4 regions of the Geodermatophilus maliterrae genome follow, and region 2 is predicted to be linked to each of the others. Evidence: riboswitches for the same ligand, from Rfam matches in the RefSeq annotation. Region 2 holds a riboswitch; each other region holds the start of a gene.

Region 1 (5,123 bases), on a different contig from region 2:
GGAAGCCGAGGAGGGCCGTCGCGACCACCAGTCCGGCCAGCGCGGGCGCACTCATCGCGACCAGGGCGGCCGCGGCCGAGCCGAAGACGAGCACCGTGGTCGTCACCCGGAGCACCGGGACGCCGACCACCGCCCGCGGTGCGGCGAACAGACCCCACAGGACGATCGCGACCAGCGGCAGCCCGACTCCGAGGAGCACCCGGACGACGCCTCCACCGGGCGCGCTGGACCCCCACCAGCCGAGCGCCACGAGAGCGGCGACCTCCGACACGAGCGCCGCCACCGCCGAGGCCCACCACGTCCGGGTCACGTCGACCTCCAGTTCGAGAGCGCCGCTCTCTTCGTAGATCACTGTCCTCGGACGGCGCGACGGCGTCAACCCCCGCCGGAGCCCCGGCACCTGGGCGGTGCCGGGGCTCCGGCGGGGAGGACGGTGCACCCCGCAGGGTCCCGCCGCGAGCTCGCGAGCGGTGGGGGCAGGGGGTCCTTCCCTCAGGCGACGCGGCGGGCGCCGGCGTAGCCGCCCATCGAGTCGACGCTGGCCACCTTGACGACGTCGCCCGAGGTCGGCGCGTGCACCATCTGGCCGTTGCCGATGTAGATGCCCACGTGGCTGACCGGGCTGTAGAAGAAGACCAGGTCACCGGGCTGCAGGTCCGCGCGGGAGACCGCCTGGCCCATGCGCGACTGCATGGCGCTGGAGTGCGGGAGGGTGACGCCGGCGGCGCGGAAGGCGTACTGGGTGAGACCGGAGCAGTCGTAGGAGCCCGGGCCGGCTGCCGCCCACACGTAGGGCTTTCCGCGCTGGGCCATGGCCGTGGCCACCGCCGTCGCGGCGGCACCGCTGCCCCCTCCGGCGGGGGCGGCCGCCGGGGCGCTGGACGTCCCGGCGGACGAGGAGCCGGAGGACGACGAGGTGGCGCTCCCGGCCGTCGAGCTCTCGGCGCGCTCGTCGTCGCGGCTGGCGCGGGTGTCCTCGGCGGCGTGCGCGGCCGCGGCGGCCTCGAGGGCGGCGCGCTGCTCCTCGGCGGTGAGCCGGGAGAAGTCGGCCTGGTAGTCGGCGATCTGCGCCTCGAGGCGGGCCTGCTGGGCGGCGACGTCGTCGTACTGGCGCTGGGCCTCGGCGGCGGCTTCGGCGGCGGCGGCCTGGGCGGCGGTGGCGGTCCCGGTGGCCGCGGCGGCCTGGCCGAGCAGCTCGCCCTGGTAGCCGGCGACGCCCTGGAGGAGCGTGACCCGGTTGACGAACTCGTCGGCGTCCTGGCTGGTCATGAGCGCCTGCAGCGGGCCCATGCTGTCGCCGGTGTAGGCGGAGCGGGCGATCCCGACGACCTGGTCGCGGGCGGCGTCGACGGCGGCCTGTGCCTGGGCGAGCGTCGCGGCGGCGGCCTCGGCGGCGGCCTGCTGGGCGGTCAGCGTCTCGCGGGCCTCGTTGAACTGCTCGGTGACGACCTCGAGCTCGTGCCCGCGGGCGGCGACGAGCCGGGCGGCCTCGGCGGCCGACGTCGGCTCCTCCGCCACGGCCGGCGCCGGGACGGCCCCGAGACCGAGACCCAGGCCGAGGGTGCCGACGAGGGCGAGGACGGCGCGGCGGCGCGACCGGGTGGAGGCGGACGTGCCGGGGACGGACGTGCTCAGGGGCGCCACGGTTCGGCGTCTCTCCTTCTCCCAGGCCGCCTACCGGGTTAGCTGACGGGTTCGGGCGTGGAGTCGCCCGGCGCGCACGGGTGTCCGCGCGCACTTCACCCCGGGACTGCGATGGGTCCCCGGCCCGGTCTCCCTCACGGGCGGACCGGCTCGACGGCGTCCACGGGGTGTCACCCAGGTCGGTGACGGAGTGCCCCATTGGACGTACTCACCGTAATGCCTGTGACTGCTTCGTGACAATGAGTCATTTGAATTCCCGTGTCACACCCGGTCGACCGGCCGGCTCCCGGTTCGGTCCACCCGGTTTGGGAGTGCCCCGTGCCGAGCACGAGTCGGAGCATGTCCTCATCCACGCGGATGCGCCTCGCCCGGCCGCTCCTCGCGCTCGCCCTGCTCGGCTCGGTGGTCGCCTGCGGTGACAACACCGACTTCTCCCGGGGCCCGACCAACTGCGACGCCAGCGGGGAGAACGCGAGCAACGAGCAGGACGCGAGCTGCCAGGAGACCGGCGAGAACCCGGGCAACGACGCGCCCACCACCGACGACACGAACCCCGACGACTGAGCCGACTCCCGCCCCGGCCGCTCGGCGGGCGCGGGACCGCCCGGACTGGTGGCATGAGCCGGTGAGCCCGGCACGGAGGTGGACGGCGGCCCGGCTGGGTGCCGAGACGCGGGCGCTGCTGGGCGGCGCCCGCCGCCTGCTGCGCGGCCGCGACCTCGCCCTCATCGCCGCGGGGCTGACCTTCTACGCCGGCATCGCCGTCGTGCCGCTGCTGCTGGTGGCCGTCCGGCTCACCGCGCTGGTGACCTCACCCACCGAGGTGCGCGCCCTCGTCGGGCGGTTGACCGAGCTGCTGCCGGCCGAGCTGGGCGCGCCCGGGGCGGTGGAGCGGCTGGCCGCCGCCGGCCTCCGCCTGGACCTGCTCGGCTTCCTCCTGGCGCTGGTGCCGCTGTCGTTCTACGGCGAGGGGCTGCGGCGCGCCCTGCTGCGCTTCAGCCGGCACCGGGACACCGACACCCTCACCGGCTGGCGCGGACGGGCGCTCACCCTGCCGCTGGTCGTCGTCACACCCGTGCTGCTGTACCCGCTGCTGCTGACGGCCCGCTTCATGGCCGACCTGGCCCTGGAGGAGGGCCTGGGTCCGGCCGTCGGCCGCTTCTTCGTCGGCTACTACTCGGTGCTGTTCGTCCTCACCGTGCCCCTGGCGTGGGGCTTCGGCGTGGTGGCCGCTGGCCGGCACCGCCGCCGCGCGGTGGCCTCCGGGGCGCTGTTCACCGCGGCCTGCCTGTCCGGCTTCCTGCAGGGGTTCGTGCTGTTCCTGTCGCTGCCCCTGGACCTCGGGGCACCGTTCGGCGGCCTGGTCGCCGTCGGCGCGGTGGTCGCCGTCGGCCTGTGGATGTTCCTGCTGCACCTGGTGCTGCTGGCCGGGTGGCTGCTCACCCAGTCGCTCGACGAGCGGCTGGGCCGGCGGCAGCGGGGGGACTACCCCGGGACCGGGAAGGGCGGGGGCTCCAGACCCGGGAGCGGTGGGAACCCGGGATCCGGGGAGGGCGGGGGCTCGGGAGCCGGTGCTGGTGCCGGCTCCGGTGCCGGTGCCGGCTCGGGTGCCGGTGCCGGTGCCGGTTCGGGAGCCGGCGCCTCGGGGGCGGGCGGCGGCGGCTCGGCCGGTGGTGCCTCCGGCGGCGCGGGCTCGGGGTCCGGCACCGGCACCGGCCTGGCCGGGGGTGCGGGAGCGGGCTCCACGTAGTCGCTGCCGTTGCTGACCAGGATCGACACCTGCTGACCCGGCACGGCGCGGCCACCCCGCGACGGGCTGGTGCCGAGGAACGTGCCCTCTGCCTCGTCGCCGTCGACGCGCACGGTGCGGGAGGTGAACCCCGCCTCGGCCAGCGCGCGCTCGCAGGACCGCACGCCGGAGCAGCCGGGCACCGGGCGGGTGTTGCCGTCCTGCACGGTGGGGTCGGCCGGCGGGAACTCGCCGCTGCCGCGGGCCTGCAGGATCGGCGCCATGGCGTTCCGCCAGATCGTTGCGCCCTTGCCGCCGCCGAAGCCGCCGACGTCCTCGTTGCGCTTGGGGTTGAGCACCATGACGCTCGCGGTGATCTCGGGCGTGTAGCCGACGAAGGCCACCGAGAAGTTGTCCTGCGAGGTGCCGGTCTTGCCGGCGATCTGGTGCCCGGGGACGTGGGCCCGCGCGCCGGTCTGCCCGGGGTTGCCCGGCTCGACGTCCTTGCGCAGCATCTGGTTCATCGTGTCGGCCACGCCCGGCGGGATCGCCTCCGGCGTGCACCGGTCGCCCACCGGCAGCGGCTCGCCGTCGACGCCGACCGCGGGCTCGCCGTGCCGGTCGAGGACGGCGGTCACCGGGACGACGTCGCACTGGGTGCCGCTCGCGGCGAAGGTCGAGTAGGCGCTGGCCAGCGCCAGCGGGCTGGTGGCCTCGGCGCCGAAGGTGAACGAGCCGCGGTTCTCGTCGATGATCTGCTGCGGCAGCTCGGGCGGGCTGAACTGGAACAGCCCCATCGCCTCGGCCATCCGCACCGGCTCCTCGACGCTGCCGAGGGCGTCCTCGAGGGCGAGGAAGTAGGTGTTGGACGACTGGTAGAGCGCCGTCGTCAGGTCCAGCGTCGAGCGGTAGCCCGACCCGGCGTTGCGCACGCAGTACCGGCCGTCGGTGTCGCGGCCCTGGCAGGGGCCGTTGTACACCCGGGAGACGTAGGGCTCGGGGGCCGTGAGCGTGTAGTACGACGAGTAGCCGCGGGCCAGCGCGGCGGCGGCCACGAACACCTTGTACGTCGAGCCCGAGCCCTGGCTGGGCGCGACGTTGAGGTTGAACGACTCCTGGGTGGGGTCGGCGAGGTCGTAGCCGAAGCTGCGGTTGACGCTCATCGCGAGCAGGTGACCGGTGCCGGGCTCGACGGCGGTGAACATGCCGGCCAGGGAGTCGTCCGGCGCCAGCGTCTCGAGGACCGCGGCGTCGCCGGAGCGCTGCAGCTCCGGGTCCAGCGTCGTCTGGACGACGTAGCCGCCGTTGTCCAGCTGCTCCTGGGTGAGCCCGAGCTCCTGGATCAGGTACCGCTGCACGAAGTCGCAGACGAACGGGCCGGCGCTGGCCTCCACACAGCCGCGGCGCGGAGCCGGCGCGGGCGTGAGCCCCAGGGGCTCGGCCTGCGCGGCGGCGGCCTGCTCCGGGGTCACGAGGCCCTGCTCGGCCATCCGCGACAGCACCTCGTCGCGGCGCGCCGTGGCCTCCTCGGGCGCGGTGAACGGGTCGTCGGAGGTGGGGCTCTGCACCAGCCCGGCCAGCAGCGCGGCCTGGGGCAGGGTGAGCGCGGCGGCGTCGACGCCGAAGAAGGCGCGGGCGGCGGGCTGGATGCCGTAGGCGTTCTGGCCGAAGTAGACGATGTTCAGGTAGCGGGTGAGGATCTCGTCCTTGGTGTGGACGTCCTCGACGGCCAGCGCCAGGCGGGCCTCGC
Region 2 (5,123 bases):
GGTGGCCACGAGCGGCTCGGGCAGCCGGGAGCTGAACACGCACAGCCCCCACAGCGGCAAGGGAGCGAAGGCGGTGTTGAGGACCGCCTCGTAGGCCTGCCACTCCCGCCAGTCGGTGACCGTGGTGCCGAAGTCGACCTCCCCGACGACGCGGACGCGCCGTCCGGGGGCGGCGTGCTCGGCGGCGAAGCGGCGGATCGTCGCGATCGCCGTGGGCGTGCGGGACCGGTACAGGGCGTGCCGGTCGACGACCATCACCCGCGGGTCGTCGCCGGTGGCCTCGCGCACCGGACCGGTGGTCTCCGGGGCGGTGGCGATGACGGCGGCGTCCCCAGCGGCCAGGCCGTCACGGAGCCACGTGGAGGCGACGGTGGCCACCTGCTCGACGGTGTCGTAGAGCAGGGCGTCGTGCACGAGGCCCGGCGCAGCGGCGCCGGTCTCGCGGTGTCCGCCGTCGGCGGCGGTGCCGTGCACGTCCAACGCGTGGTCCCCCGTCGTGGTCACCGGTCCGCCAGCCGTGGACCGAGCCGCCGCCGTCTCTCTGACCGGCCGATCCGGTTCCTGTACCCGTCCCGGCCCGGACTACGCCGGAGGTGAGCACGGGCACGGGGAGTGGCAGGTCTCAGGAGCTGGTCCCGGCGACACCGGGTTGCGGGCCACCGTCCCGTGCAGGATGGGGGGCGTGTGCGCTCGCGACGCCCGTGACGGTGGACCTGCCACGGGCCGCGATGTCGCGGCGGACCCCGGGCGGCTGGCCGCGGTACGCCTGACGCAGCTGCTCGACGCCGAGGGGGAGGAGTCCTTCGACCGGCTCACCCGGATCGCGCAGCGGCTGACCGGCGCGCCGCTGGCCTTCATGACCGTGGTGGACGACGCCCGCTCCTACTGGCTGAGCAGTCAGGGCCTGCCGCCCGGGAGCCCGACGGAGAACACGGTCGAGGAGTCCTTCTGCCAGTACGTGCTCGACGGGGAGCCGCTGGCGCTGGCCGACGTGACCGCCGACGAGCGCACCGCCGGCAACCCCTCGATCACCGGCATGGGCGTACGGGCGTGGGCCGGGTTCCCGGTCCGGCTGCCCGACGGGCAGGTCCTGGGCAGCTTCTGCGTCGTCGACACCACGGTGCACCGGTGGACGGCCGAGGACGTCCAGCTGCTCGACGAGCTGGCCGCGATCGCCTCCCGCGAGGTCGCCCTCCGCGTCGCCACGCTCGAGGCCGAGCAGGCCCGGGCCAGCGCGCGGGCCGAGGCGCAGCGAGCCGGTCTGCTGGCCCGCATCAGCGACCTGCTCACCGCCGACCTGGCCCCGGGCGACGTGTGGCAGGCGCTGGTCGCCCTCGCCGTCCCCGACCTCGGCGACTTCGCCTACGTGTGCACCGTCGGCCGCGACGGCGGCCTCCTGCCGGTGGCGTCCCAGCACCGCGACCCGGCGGCGCTGCCGGCCCTGCGCGCGTGGATCGACCGCGCCGGCCGCCGCGTCGGCGAGGCCACCGGCCCGGGACACGTCGCGGTCACCGGGCAGGTGGAGCTGATCGACCTGCCGGAGGCGGCGGGCCTGACCGCCGCCCAGCAGGACGCGGTCCGCCTGCTGGACGTGCGCAGCGCGCTCGTCGCGCCGGTGATCCGCCGCGGCGAGGTGGTCGCGGTCCTCACCGTCGGCCGCCTGCGGGGCGCGCCGCCCTACGGCGAGCGCGAGCGCGAGCTGGTCACCGCGCTGATGACCCGCGCGGGCCTGGTGGTCGAGACCGCGCGGGTCGCCTCCTTCGAGAAGGCGGTCTCGGAGACCATGCAGCGGGCGCTGCTGCCCCCGCTGCTCCCCCAACCGGACCACCTGCAGCTGGCCTCCCGCTACCTGCCCGCCGAGGACGCGCAGCTGGTCGGCGGGGACTGGTACGACGCCTACCTCGACGCCGCGCGCACCACCAGCCTGGTCATCGGCGACGTCGCCGGTCACGACATCACGGCCGCGGCCACGATGGGCCAGCTGCGCACCATGCTGCGGATGGCCGGTCACACCGGGACGGCCGGTCCGGCCGAGGTCCTCACCGCCGTCGACGTCGCCAGCGACACCCTCGGGCACGACGTGTTCGCCACCGCCCTGGTCGCCCGGGTCCAGCGCTTCCACGCCGACCGCCCGGCCGTCGACCGGTCGATCACCTGGAGCTCGGCCGGCCACCCGCCACCGCTGCTGCTGCACCCGGACGGCAGGGTCGACGTCCTCACCGACCGGGTGGGCTTCCCCCTGGGGGTCGACCCGCACCGGCCCCGGCCGGAGCACCAGCTGACCCTGCCGGTGCGGTCCACCCTGCTGCTCTACACGGACGGGCTGCTGGAGCAGCACGATCCCGCCCCCGGGACGCCCCCGGGACCGTCCCCCTCCGTCGGCGGGCCCGCGCGTCCGGCCGTCCGCGACCTCGACAGCGGCATGGCGCGGCTGACCGCGCTGCTCGCCGGGAGCACGGACCTCGACCTCGAGGGCCTGTGCGACCGCATCGTCGCCACGCTGATCCCGGAGGGCGGGGCGGCCGACGACGTCGCCCTGATCGCCATCCGCCCCTACTCCGAGGAGCAGCCGCGCCCGGCGCACGCGGGTCCGAACGTGCTGCCCTGAGTGCCGGCACCACCGCGCGCCGCCCCGGGAGCGCGTCAGGCGGCGTCGTCCTCCAGCGCGGCGGTGTCGAAGGCGGGGCCGTCGAGAGCCGGGGCGTCGAGGGCGGCGTCGAAGGCGGCGGCCTCGTCCTCGAGGCCGACCATGACCTCGTTGGTCTGCAGCGTCACCAGCCACGCCAACGCGTGGTCCTCGACCGGCTGGCCGGAGACCTGCGCGATGGCGTCGAGCTGGGCGGCGACCAGCCCGCGGGCGGCCTGGTAGACGTCGGCGGCGCTCACCGCGACCTGCTGCTCGGCCAGCCAGAGCCGGCCGTCGGCCAGCACGCGGACCTCGGTCTGGCTGCCGACGCCGAGGTCGGCGGCGGCACTGGTCAGGACGGACATGCCGGCGCGCAGCTCGGTCAGGCGGCGGCTCGGGTCGTGGGACGACGGCATGGGCACTCCTCGGACGGGCCCGCGGGCCTCGGGAACGTGCTCTCAGAGTCGGCACCGCGCCCACCCGACCTGACCCCCGTTGGGGCGCCGGGACACTCCTGGGGCACGTGGGACGAAGCGTGTCCGGGCCGGTCCAGTGGACGTGGCCTGCGCCACGCACCCGATCGCGGACGGACCGCTGACCAGTCACGCCGCGCCGACGGCGATCCGGGGGACCCGGGTGTGACCGGCGTCACGGCGACAACTGACATGACGGAACGTAGCTTCTTGGCTGCGCTCAGCTAAAGGGAGCGCGGCGCCGGACCGCCAAACCCTGCCCACCGGCTGCCTTCCACCGATCCCAGGGCAGGGGTGGGGGACCCACGTCCACGGCGCGCCACGGCCCTGCGGCCTGCGCGCCTCGGGGTGAAGCCGCGTCCCGCGGCCGGGCACCGATCGCCCGAACCCGACAGCTCACCTCGCCGGCGGTGATCGGAGACCACTCATGGCCAAGCACCGCGCACCCCGCTACGTCCGCACCAAGAAGGTCCTCGCCAAGGCCCCCGTCGCAGCCGGCGCCACCGCCGTCGGGCTCGGTGTCCTCGGCTCCCCGGCGGCGGCCGCCGCTCCCACCCACGACTGGACCGGCGTCGCCCAGTGCGAGTCGGGCGGGAACTGGAGCATCAACACCGGCAACGGCTACTACGGCGGGCTGCAGTTCAGCCAGGCGACCTGGGCCGGCTACGGGGGCACCGAGCTCGCGCCCCGCGCCGACCTGGCGACCCCCGCCCAGCAGGTCGCGATCGCCGAGAACGTCCTCGCCGGGCAGGGCATCGGCGCCTGGCCGACCTGCGGGGCGCGACTGACCGAGGGCACCACCCCGGCCGCCGCCGGGACGTCCGCGCCGGCGCCCGCCGCCGAGCAGCCGGCCGCCGCCGAGCAGCCGGTCGCCGCCCCGGCGACCGGCCAGGACGACGCGGGCGACCGCGGCGACCGGGACCGCGCCGACACCTACGGCCGCCACGCCGCGGGGGGCGACTACACGGTCGAGCGGGGCGACACGCTGCGCGAGATCGCCGCCGCCCACAGCGAGTCGTGGCGCGAGCTGTACCAGCGCAACGTCGACGTCATCGGCAGCAACCCGAACAGCCTCACGCCGGGACTGGTGCTGACCACCTCCGGGGCCGAGCAGGCCGCTCCGGCGCAGCCGGCCCCCGCCGCTCCGGCCGAGGCGGCCCCCGCCGCCACGACGACGACCGCCGGCACGTCGGCCCCGTCGACCACGTCGGCCCCCGTCGTCCAGACGGCCGCTGCCGCCGTCGCGCGCATCACCAACAGCGCCGGCAGTGTCCAGCCGCAGGTCCAGGCCGCGGCGGACGCCGTCGTCGCAGCCGTGCCGGGCGCCGGCTCGATCACCCTCGGCGGCACCCGCGCCAGCGCCGTCGACCCCAAGGGCCACCCCTCCGGCCTGGCGCTGGACTACATGGTCCTGACCGACGCCGCCCTCGGCGACGCGATCGTCCAGTACCACATCGACCACTGGGACGAGCTCGGCGTGGACTACGTCATCTGGGAGCAGCAGATCCTCAGCTCGCCGACCGGCTCCTGGAAGCAGATGGAGGACCGCGGCAGCGTCACGGCCAACCACTTCGACCACGTGCACGTGAACTACGCGGCCTGAGCCACCGGGCCCACGGACCGCGGCCCCCTGCCCACACCCGTGGGCAGGGGGCCGCGGTCGTCCGGTTCAGCAGCAGCGGCTGACGGGGTTGCGCTCCCGCTCGTCGGCGCGCCGCCGCTCGAACTCCCGCCGGCTCATCGGCTCGTGGCCGTGCTCGGCGCAGTGCCGCAGGTGGTCGTCCCAGCGCGCCTCCCCGCTGCACTCGCGCAGGTACCAGCGCACCCCGCGCCAGGTCCGGACGGCGGCCTCGCGGACGGTCCAGGCGGCGGTCACCGGGACGGACCCTCCTCCGTGAAGGTGCCCTGGCCCCGCGCACCCGCGCCGACCATCCGCTCCTGCTCGGCCATCACGCGCTTCTCCTCCGCGGTGGCGAACAGCCCCGACGGCTCCACGATGGACGACGGCACGGCCGGCTCCTCGG
Region 3 (5,123 bases), on a different contig from region 2:
CTGCAGGTCACCGCCGACTTCACGCTGGACGACGCCGCGGCCGTGGCCGGCTACCTCGCCGACCTCGGGGTCAGCCACGCCTACACCTCACCGCTGCTGCGCAGCGCCGAGGGCAGCACGCACGGCTACGACACGGTCGACCACGCGCACGTCGACGAGTCGCGCGGCGGGCAGGCCGGCTTCGACCGCCTGGTGGCGGCGCTGCACGAGCACGGGCTGGGCCTGGTGCTCGACCTGGTGCCCAACCACATGGGCGTGGCCGATCCCGCCGAGGCGCCGTGGTGGTGGGACGTGCTGCGGCACGGCCGCGACAGCGCGCACGCGTCGGCGTTCGACGTCGACTGGGACTTCGGTGGCGGCCGGGTGCGCATCCCGGTGCTCGGGTCGGCCGACGACGTCGAGAAGCTGGAGGTCGTCGACACCCCCGACGGTCCGGAGCTGCGCTACTACGACAACCGCTTCCCCGTCGCACCGGGCACCGGCGAGGGCACCCCGCAGGAGGTGCACGACCGGCAGCACTACGAGCTGGTGGACTGGCGGCGCGCGGACACCGACCTGAACTACCGGCGGTTCTTCGCGATCAACACCCTCGCCGGGCTGCGGGTCGAGGACCCCGAGGTCTTCGACGCCACCCACGAGCTGGTGCTGCGACTGGTCTCGCAGGGCGCCGTCGACGGGCTGCGGATCGACCACCCCGACGGCCTGGCCGACCCGAAGGGCTACCTCGACCGGCTGGCCGAGGCCTCCGGCGGGCGCTGGACCGTGGTGGAGAAGATCCTCGAGCCGGGCGAGGACCTGCCGGAGAGCTGGGCGACGGCCGGCACCACCGGCTACGACGCGCTCGCCGAGGTCGACGACGTCCTGGTGGACCCGGCCGGCGAGGCGGCGCTGACCGCGCTGGACACCGAGCTGTCCGGGCGCGAGGTCGACTACGCGCAGCTGGTCCACGACTGCAAGCGCGAGGTGACCGACGGGATCCTCGGCTCGGAGGTCGCCCGCCTGGTGCGGGTGATCGGCGAACTGCCGGGCGTCGACCGCGCGCAGCAGACCGAGGCGCTGGCCGAGCTGCTGGCCACCTTCGGCGTCTACCGCAGCTACCTGCCCGACGGGCGCGGGCACCTCGACGCCGCGGTGTCCACCGTCCGGGACCGCCGGCCCGACCTGGTCGCGGCCGTGGACGCGCTGCACTCGGTGCTGTCGCAGGCCGGCACCGAGGCGGCCACCCGCTTCGAGCAGACGAGCGGCCCGGTGATGGCCAAGGGCGTCGAGGACAGCGCCTACTACCGCTGGGCGCGGTTCGTGGTGCTCAACGAGGTGGGCGGCGACCCGGCCCGCTTCGGCAGCACGGTCGAGGAGTTCCACGAGGCGCAGGGCCGCCGGGTCGCGCGCAGGCCCGAGTCGATGACCACGCTGACCACCCACGACACCAAGCGCAGCGAGGACACCCGGGCCCGCCTGGCCGTCCTCGCCGAGGTGCCGACCGAGTGGGCGGAGCTCGTGCGGCGGTGGCTGTCCCGGCACCCGCTGTCCGACCGGCCGCTGGCCCACCTGGTCTGGCAGAACCTGGTGGGCGCCTGGCCGCTGGCGCGCGAGCGGGCGCACGCCTACGCCGAGAAGGCCGCCCGCGAGGCCGGCACCTCGACCACCTGGACCGACGTCGACGAGGCGTTCGAGACCCGGCTGCACGCACTGGTCGACGCCGCCTACGACGACGCGACGACCAACGCCGAGGTCGAGGAGTTCGTCGCCCGCACCGGCCCGGCCGGGCGGTCCAACGCGCTGGCGCAGAAGCTGCTGCAGCTCACGATGCCCGGCGTCCCCGACGTCTACCAGGGCACCGAGCTGGAGGACCGCTCGCTGGTCGACCCGGACAACCGCCGCCCGGTCGACTACGACCGGCGCCGGGAGCTGCTGGCCCGGCTCGACGGCGGGGAGGTGCCCCCCGTCGACGACACCGGCGCGGCCAAGCTGCTCGTCGTCTCCCGGGTGCTGCGGTTGCGCCGGGACTCCCCGGAGCTGTTCGCCGGCTACCGCCCGGTCGAGGTCACCGGGTCGGCCGCCGGTCACGTGGTCGCCTTCGACCGGGGCGCCGAGGGGCAGGACGGCGCGGTGACCGTGGCGACCCGCCTGCCGGTCGGCCTGGCCGCCGCCGGCTGGGGCGACACCGCGCTGGCCCTGCCGACCGGCGCCTGGCGCGACGTCCTCACCGGCGCGCGCGTCGTCTCCGACGCCGGCGGCACGCCGGTGGGCGAGCTCCTGGCCCGGCTGCCGGTGGCCCTGCTGGTCCGCGACTGAGGTCGAGGTCACACCGCCGCGGGAGGACGCCCGCCCGCGGCGGTGTGACCAGCGGTGACGCGGACGGCCCTCCGGGCCGACGCGGGCCGACACGCCCGGGACCCCTGGGGCGCGACGTGCCCCGCCGTGACCCGGCCGTTACCTTTGCCCGCGCACCCGGCCGACAGAGAGCCGGGCGCCGGAGCCGATCCGCCCAACCCCGTCCGTCGGCGTCCGTTCCTCCTGCACCGCCAGGACGGGGGTGGGGGACCCACTTCGACGGTCGCCGCCGTGCCACGGGGGCCAGGCAGCACCGTCTCGGGGTGAAGCCGCACGTCGTGCGGCCGGGGCACCGATCGCTCCGAACCCGACAGCTCACCTCGCAGGCGGCGGATCGGAGTACAGCCATGTCCTCGTCCACGTCCGTCACCGGTCGCCGGCGCGCCTCGACGCCGCAGCGGATGGCCACGCTGGCCCGCCGCACCGCCGTCACCGTCGGCATCGCGGCCACCTCGATCGGCGTCCTCGCCGGCCCGGCCTCCGCGGCCGCGCCCAACGACTGGGACGCCGTCGCCCAGTGCGAGTCCAGTGGCAACTGGAGCATCAACACCGGCAACGGCTACTACGGCGGCCTGCAGTTCAGCCAGAGCACCTGGGCGGCCTTCGGCGGCCTCGACCACGCCCCGCGCGCCGACCTGGCGAGCAAGGCGCAGCAGATCGCCGTCGCCGAGCGCACGCTCGACGTGCAGGGCCCGGGTGCCTGGCCCAGCTGCGGCAAGGCCCTCGACCCGTCCGCGCCCGAGGCCGGCGCGGCCCCGGCCGCGGCGCCCGCCCCTGCCCCGGCCCCGGCGGCGGCTCCGGCTCCCGCTCCGGCCGCCGCTCCGGCGGAGGCCGGGGGCGACTCCCACACCGTCGAGCGCGGTGACACGCTGGGCAGGATCGCCCACGCGCACGGCGTCGACGGGGGCTGGCGGGCGCTGTTCGCGGCCAACCGCGACTCGGTCGGCAACCCGAACCGCATCCACGTCGGTCAGGTGCTGCAGCTCCCGTGAGCCGCACGGCAGCCGGGGGGAGCTCCTCCCCCCGGCTGCCGTACCGCCCCGGGGTTGACCGCAACCCGGGTGGGCACACCTCCCCGGTCACCCCGCCGACTCCTGGAGGCCCCTGCATGTCCGCACCCGTCGAGTTCGCCGTCTGGGCGCCGGTCCCCGAGCGGGTCCGCCTGCAGGTCGACGGGTCGGTGCACGAGATGCGCCGGGACGACGCCGGCTGGTGGCGGGCCGAGGTCGAGGCCGCACCGGAGGCCGACTACGGCTACCTGCTCGGCGAGGACGACACCCCCCGTCCCGACCCGCGCTCGCGGCGCCAGCCCGAGGGCGTGCACGGCCTCTCCCGCCGCTTCGACCCGGCCGCGTACGCGTGGGGCGACCGTGCGTGGACCGGGCGCCCGCTGGCCGGCGGCGTCGTCTACGAGGTGCACGTCGGCACCTTCACCCCCGAGGGCACGCTGGACGCCGCGATCACGCGGCTGGACCACCTGGTCGACCTCGGCGTCGACTTCGTCGAGCTGCTGCCGGTCAACGGCTTCGACGGCACGCACAACTGGGGCTACGACGGCGTCCTCTGGTACACGGTGCAGGAGAGCTACGGCGGCCCGGCGGCCTACCAGCGCTTCGTCGACGCCTGCCACCAGCGCGGCCTCGGCGTCGTCCAGGACGTCGTCTACAACCACCTCGGCCCGTCCGGGAACTACCTGCCCCTCTACATGCCGATCTTCGCCGAGGGCGGCGCCAACACCTGGGGCGAGTCGGTCAACCTGTCGGGCCCGGACTCCGACGAGGTCCGCCGCTACATCGTCGACAACGCGCTGATGTGGCTGCGCGACATGCACGTCGACGGGCTGCGGCTCGACGCCGTCCACGCGCTGGTCGACGAGCGGGCCACCCACGTGCTCGAGGAGCTGGCCCGCGAGGTCGACCGGCTGTCGGTGGCCGAGGGCCGGCCGCTCACGCTGATCGCCGAGAGCGACCTCAACGACCCGCGCACGGTGACCCCGCGAGCGGCCGGCGGCCTGGGCATGACCGGGCAGTGGAGCGACGACTTCCACCACGCGCTGCACGCCACGCTCACCGGCGAGGGCCAGGGCTACTACCGCGACTTCGCCGACGCCGGGCTCGCCGGGCTGGCCAGGACGCTGACCGGCGCGTTCTTCCACGACGGCGCCTGGTCGAGCTTCCGCCGCCGCCACCACGGCCGGCCGGTGGACACCGCGCGGCTGCCGGGCTGGAAGTTCCTCGGCTACCTGCAGGACCACGACCAGATCGGCAACCGCGCCGTCGGTGACCGGGTCTCGGCGTCCCTCTCCCCCGGCCTGCTCGCCGTCGGTGCGACGCTGGTGCTGACCAGCCCGTTCACCCCGATGCTGTTCATGGGCGAGGAGTGGGGCGCCTCGACGCCGTGGCAGTTCTTCACCAGCCACACCGACCCGGAGATCGGCCGGGCGACGGCGCAGGGCCGCAAGGGCGAGTTCGCCGAGCACGGCTGGGACGCCGACGAGGTGCCCGACCCGCAGGACCCCGAGACCTTCACCCGCTCGAAGCTCGACTGGTCCGAGCCGCATCGGGAGCCGCACGCGCAGCTGCTGGCCGTGCACCGGGCACTGCTGGCCCTGCGCCGGGCCCAGCCGGAGCTCACCGACGCCGACCTGACCTCGGTGGAGGTCGCCTGGGACGACGCCGACCGCTGGCTGGTCGTGCACCGCGGTGCGCTGCGCGTGGTCGCCAACCTCGCCGACCGGCCGCGCGAGGTCGACCTCGACCGGGCACCCACCGACGTGCTGTTCGCCACGA
Region 4 (5,123 bases), on a different contig from region 2:
GGTACTGCTCGACCGGGGCGTCGAGGTCGAGCTCGCCGCGCTCCACCTGCTGCAGCGCCGCGGCCGTGCAGACCATCTTGGTCATCGACATGATCCGGAACTGGGTGCTCGTGGTGACCGGGCCGTCGGGCTCCCCCGCGACGCGCGCACCCGCACCGCCCTCGTAGAGCACGCCGTCGCAGTCGGCGGCGATGGCGGCGACGTGCGGCACCGCACCCCGCTCCACCGCGTCGGCCAGTACGGCGTCGATCCGGCTGCCGTCGATGTCCCTGCTCATGGCGCCTCCTCGGTCGGTCCGCCGCGACTCTGCGGCGGGCCCGGCGTCAGGCTGGCGGGTGCCCCGGACCAGCGCAAACGGTGCGGCAAGAACACGGCGCGCGCCGGTGCCCTGCTCGACGCGAGGGCGTTCGCCCAAAGTGCCTGGAGAGGGCCACGACTGAGTGCTCGCCAGTGGTGTCGAAGTGAGCGCCTTGAAGGGTCGGGTCGAACCGGAGATGACGAAGGGGGCCCCGCTGGCGTGGCGGGGCCCCCTTCGGTCGGACGGATTACTGCAGAGCGACGGTGACGCCGCCGGACAGCATCGAGTCGTGTAGCTCGATCGAGCTGGGGACCATGCCGGCCGGGACGTCAAAGACGACCTTGGTGTTCAGGGCGTTGCCCGGGTTGATCTCCTCGTACAGCGAGTCGGCGTTCTCCAGGTAGAACGCTGCCTCAGTGTCGGCGCTGAACTTCTGCCCCTGTGCGTTGAACAGTGTGGCGTTGTCGCCGAGGAAGCTCTGCGACTCGCTGCCGATGTTGGTGATCGTCAGGTCGACGAGGCAGAACTGGCCCTGCGCGGTCGTGTTGAAGTACTGGTCGCCCAGCTCGGTCTGACTGCAGTCGACACCGTGGACGACGAACTGGAAGTCACCGTCGGCAGCCGACTGGCCGATGCCGACGGCGGCCGGGTCAGCGGACTCCTGAGCCACCGCGTCAGTCGAGTCCTGAGCGACCGACTCACCGGCGGCGACCGAGCCACCCGATGCCGAGTCGTCGCCGGAGCTCCCGCCCTTAGGGGCGACGACCGCGATGACCGCGAGGGCGGCGAGGACGAGGAACCAGGCCTTCTTGTAGAAGGGTTTCTTGGCCGGCGCCGGAGCGGGCGGCTGCGCAAGCGGCGGGCTGTAGGTGGGCTGGGTCATGGCATCCCCTGAGGTTGAGGGCCCCGGACAACGGGTCGTTGCCGTGCGCACCTGCGCCAGCACCGCGTCGGGATCGAACGCAAGGACCCTGACACGCCATGGTCTCGGAACCGCCTCATCCAGATGCCGAGTCGTTCCCACGACGCACTCGCGACACAGGAGACCCGGCCTGGCACGAACACCCCACCTAGACCCGACGCGACCCCCGTCCCGGGAAACCGGGACGAGGGTCGCGAGGGTGGTGCGCGGTGCGGTCAGTAGCGACCGGCCGTGCCGCCGCCCCCCTTGTTCTTCGCCTGGTAGTCGCGGATGAACTTCTTGATCTTGGCCTGGTTCTGCGGCTTCTGGAGCTCCTGCACCACCTTGGCGGCGACGCCCGAAGCGACGAGCTTCCTCAACATCCCCATGGGGTTGCCTCCTCGTGTCGATTCCTCTCCTCGTGCCCCGTCGACGCGCGCCGCAACCCTGCGGATCCCCGGCGTCCCCATGCCGTGTGGGTGGCGGGCCGCTGACTCCGCGTTCGGACGCACCGCCGCGTCCTTTCTCGTCCGGCCCGGCGTGTCCGCGCCGGCCAGGGGCGACACGCACGTCAAGGACCTCGTGTGTCCGCGCAGCTCACCGAGGCGTGTCGGATCCGGAACCGGAGTCAAATCCGCGGATCGGGGTCGGGCGTGGCGGTCCACCGGGCCGGTTGAGCGTTCAGGGACCCCTACCTACCGTCGTCGCGGTCCGGCCAGGGTCCTTCGTCACTCCCCGTGTGACACCCGCCGGATGCGCCGAACCGGACACCGGCACCCAGCCGGTCTCCCGGGCCGGGGACCCACCGCAGCACTGGGGTGGAGCGCGACTCGTCGCGCCGGGCGACTCCTCCGTCCGAACCCGTCAGCTAACCCGGTAGGCGATCGTGGAGAACAGGAGAACCGTCGTCGATGACGACTACCCGCACGTCCACCGCTCGTCGCTCGTTCCGCGGCATCGCCGTCGCGGCCATCGCCGGAGCCGGCATCGCCCTCTCGCCCCTCCCGGCCTCGGCTGCCGTGGGTGGCGGTGCTGGTGGGGCCGTGACGGCTGCGCCGGTCGCCGCGTCCAGCAGCGCGGCCCAGACGGCCGTCGACACCGCGCTCGCCCAGCGCGGTGACATGTACCTGTACGGCGCGACCGGTCCCGACCGGTTCGACTGCTCGGGGCTGACCAGCTTCGCCTACAAGGCGGCCGGCGTCTCGATCCCGCGCACCTCGAAGGCCCAGTCGACGTTCGGCACCCCGGTGGCGAAGTCCGACCTCAAGCCGGGTGACCTGGTGTTCTTCTACAGCCCGGTCTCGCACGTGGGCATGTACATCGGCAACGGCCAGATGGTCCACGCCTCGACCGCCGGCAAGCCGGTGGCCGTGGTCGACGTGGACTCGATGCCGCAGTACCAGGGCGCCCGTCGCATCGCCTGACGCGCTCCACGGACGGCGCCCCGGCCCTGGTTGGGCCGGGGCGCCGTCGCGTCAGGACGGCGCGGTCACCCACTCCCGGTGGTCGTGGGCGCCCGGCCGGCCGGAACGCCCGGGATCCCGTGCACGGTGGAGACTCCCTGGCCGTGACCTCCACCGGCCCGGCGTGGCCCCGCCCCGCCGGGCGGGGACCGGTCGTGGCGCTGGGCAAGCTGGTCGCCGACCAGATGCTCGAGCTGTCGGCCCCCTTGGTGGTCGGCGGCCAACAGCGGGTCGTACGGACGACGGCGGCCGGCGGCGCCCCGGCCAACGTGACGGCGGACCTGGCGCGGCTGGGGGTGCCGTCCCGGCTGGCGGGCTGGGCCGGCGCGGACCCGCTCGCCGACGGCCTGCTGGCCGGTCTCGCCGGGCGCGGCGTCGAGGTGGCGGTGGTGCGCCGCGGGCGGGCGCCGGTGTCGACGGTGCTGGTGCACCCCGACGGCGAGCGCACGCTGCTGACCGACCGCGGCGAGGGCGCGCTGGAACCGGCCGACGTCCGGTCGGAGTGGCTGGCCGGCGCCGCCGTCGTCCACCTCGACGGCTACGACCTGCTGCGCTTCCCCGACGCGCTGCGGGCCGCGGCGAACAGGGCGCACGACGCCGGGGTGCCGGTCAGCGTGGACGTCGCCGCCGCAACCCGGATCGAGCAGCACGGTGCCGGCGCGTACGTCGACCTGCTCACCGGGCTGCGGCCGGACCTGCTCTGCTGCAACGCCGCCGAGGCCACGGCCCTGGACCTGGACGGCGAGCTGCCGGCGTGGGCACCCGGGCTGGTGCTGGTGCACGCCGGCGCCCGCCCGACCCGGGTGGTCACGGCGGCTGGCACGGGGGAGGTGCCCGTCGCGCCGCTGCCGGAGGGACGGCTGCGCGACACGACCGGGTGCGGAGACGCGTTCGCCGCCGGGGTGCTGTTCGGCTGGCGCGCCGGGCTGCCCGTGCCGGACGCCGTCCGGTCCGGTCACGCCGCGGCCGCGGTGGTCGCCGGCGTGGTCGGCGGCCAGCCACCGCCGTGACCGCTCGGAGACGGTGCCCTTGTAGCGCTGATGACACCTCACGACCTCCTCTGCCACGTGGTGCCTTTGTAGCGTTGATGGCACCTTACGAGCCGCTGACCTGGCTTTTCAGGTTGATCGCCCTACCCCGATCAGCTAGGATTCGTACATGTGTTCGGGTGGTCCAGTGGGCGGTGACGGCCTCGACGACGTCGCCGCGCTGGTCGCCGAGCGCAACCGGGTGGATGCCCTGCTGGCCCGGCGGGTGCGGGCCGCGGAGCTGTCCCAGGCTCCCGAGCGCGACGGGCTGAAGAGCGCGGCGTCGTGGCTGCGCGGGCACTACCGGCTCTCGGCCGCCGAGGCGTCCCGGCTGGTGCGCAACGGACGCGCGCTGGAACACCTGCCCGCGCTGGCCGAGGCGCACGACGCCGGCCTGGTGTCGGCCGAGCAGGTGACGGTGGCGGCGCGGGCGGTGACGCCGCAGCGGCTGGCCGCGGCCGCCGCGCAGGGCGTGGACCTGGCCGTGATCGACGCGGTGTTCACCGGCGTCGCGGTCGAGGGCGAGCACGCCGACCTGGTGGCGGTCGTGCAGCACTACCTGGCCGACCTCGACCCCGACGGCCCCGAACCCGACCCCACCGAGGGCCGGGCGTTCACCCTGGCCAAGCACGCCGACGGGTCGCTGAGCGGCCGCTTCCACCTCGACGCCGCCGGTGGGGAGAAGTTCCAGGCGGCGGTCGAGTCCTTCGTGCAGGCCGACCGCCCCGCCGGGGACGACCGCACCCGCGCCCAGCGGCAGGGCGACGCGCTCGTGCAGCGGGCCGACACCGCCCTGGCCTCCGGGAGCCTTCCGACGCTGCGCGGGCACAAGCCGCAGATCGCCGTCGTGATCGACCTCGACGACCTGGTCGACCCGGCCACCGGCCATGGGGCCGGGCGGATGGGCTTCGGCGCCACCGTCTCCGCCGCCCGCGCCCGCTGGCTGGCCTGCGACGCCACCGTCTCCCGCGTCGTCATGGGCCCCGACGGCGCCCCGCTCGACCTGGGCCGCGAGCAGCGCCTGGCCGACCGGCACCTGCGCCGGGCGGTCGAGCTGCGCGACGGCGGCTGCGTGTTCACCGGCTGCGACGCCCCCACCTGGTGGGCCGAGGTGCACCACCTGATCCACTGGATCGACGGCGGCGAGACCAACCTGGAGAACTCCGCGCTGCTGTGCGAGCGCCACCACACCCAGGTCCACCACGGCTTCCGCGTCGAGCGACGACCCGACGGACGATGGCGCACCTGGCGACCCGACGGCACCGAGATCACCGTCCCCGAACCCCTGCTCCCCCGCGCCGCCTGACGCCCCCGCGCGCGCCCGATCCTCCGGGTGCGAGCATCCGCAGGCAGCTCGGGATGGGGGATGCATGGCGCTCTGGATGGTCCGCAGTGGTCGGCACGGCGAGGGTGACGAGATCGCGCTGAGCCGT

Evidence for each region. Region 2 has a riboswitch for cyclic di-AMP ahead of ABQ292_RS04865 (transglycosylase family protein). Riboswitches for the same ligand answer to the same signal wherever they lie in the genome.
Region 1: it holds a riboswitch for cyclic di-AMP, as region 2 does, so the genes downstream of both, ABQ292_RS05680 (C40 family peptidase) here and ABQ292_RS04865 (transglycosylase family protein) in region 2, are expected to answer to the same signal.
Region 3: it holds a riboswitch for cyclic di-AMP, as region 2 does, so the genes downstream of both, ABQ292_RS21765 (transglycosylase family protein) here and ABQ292_RS04865 (transglycosylase family protein) in region 2, are expected to answer to the same signal.
Region 4: it holds a riboswitch for cyclic di-AMP, as region 2 does, so the genes downstream of both, ABQ292_RS22640 (C40 family peptidase) here and ABQ292_RS04865 (transglycosylase family protein) in region 2, are expected to answer to the same signal.

Annotation. Positions count from the first base shown of each region.
Region 1 covers NZ_JBFNXQ010000011.1:6,479-11,601, forward strand. The annotation lists gene ABQ292_RS05675 (YrdB family protein) at 1-352, opposite strand, end outside; gene ABQ292_RS05680 (C40 family peptidase) at 493-1,644, opposite strand; cyclic di-AMP (ydaO/yuaA leader) riboswitch at 1,658-1,804, opposite strand; gene ABQ292_RS05685 (hypothetical protein) at 1,984-2,208, shown strand; partial or broken gene ABQ292_RS05690 (YhjD/YihY/BrkB family envelope integrity protein) at 2,270-3,112, shown strand; gene ABQ292_RS05695 (transglycosylase domain-containing protein) at 3,130-5,123, opposite strand, start outside.
Region 2 covers NZ_JBFNXQ010000009.1:19,329-24,451, forward strand. The annotation lists gene ABQ292_RS04850 (anti-sigma factor RsbA family regulatory protein) at 1-504, opposite strand, end outside; gene ABQ292_RS04855 (GAF domain-containing SpoIIE family protein phosphatase) at 683-2,608, shown strand; gene ABQ292_RS04860 (hypothetical protein) at 2,644-3,042, opposite strand; cyclic di-AMP (ydaO/yuaA leader) riboswitch at 3,365-3,524, shown strand; gene ABQ292_RS04865 (transglycosylase family protein) at 3,527-4,702, shown strand; gene ABQ292_RS04870 (CstA-like transporter-associated (seleno)protein) at 4,769-4,975, opposite strand; gene ABQ292_RS04875 (carbon starvation CstA family protein) at 4,972-5,123, opposite strand, start outside.
Region 3 covers NZ_JBFNXQ010000099.1:6,399-11,521, forward strand. The annotation lists gene treY (malto-oligosyltrehalose synthase) at 1-2,295, shown strand, start outside; cyclic di-AMP (ydaO/yuaA leader) riboswitch at 2,549-2,678, shown strand; gene ABQ292_RS21765 (transglycosylase family protein) at 2,682-3,326, shown strand; gene treZ (malto-oligosyltrehalose trehalohydrolase) at 3,443-5,123, shown strand, end outside.
Region 4 covers NZ_JBFNXQ010000109.1:3,102-8,224, forward strand. The annotation lists gene ABQ292_RS22625 (serine hydrolase domain-containing protein) at 1-277, opposite strand, end outside; gene ABQ292_RS22630 (DUF4352 domain-containing protein) at 546-1,181, opposite strand; gene ABQ292_RS22635 (hypothetical protein) at 1,436-1,588, opposite strand; cyclic di-AMP (ydaO/yuaA leader) riboswitch at 1,964-2,098, shown strand; gene ABQ292_RS22640 (C40 family peptidase) at 2,111-2,623, shown strand; gene ABQ292_RS22645 (carbohydrate kinase family protein) at 2,767-3,672, shown strand; gene ABQ292_RS22650 (HNH endonuclease signature motif containing protein) at 3,821-4,996, shown strand; gene ABQ292_RS22655 (restriction endonuclease) at 5,061-5,123, shown strand, end outside.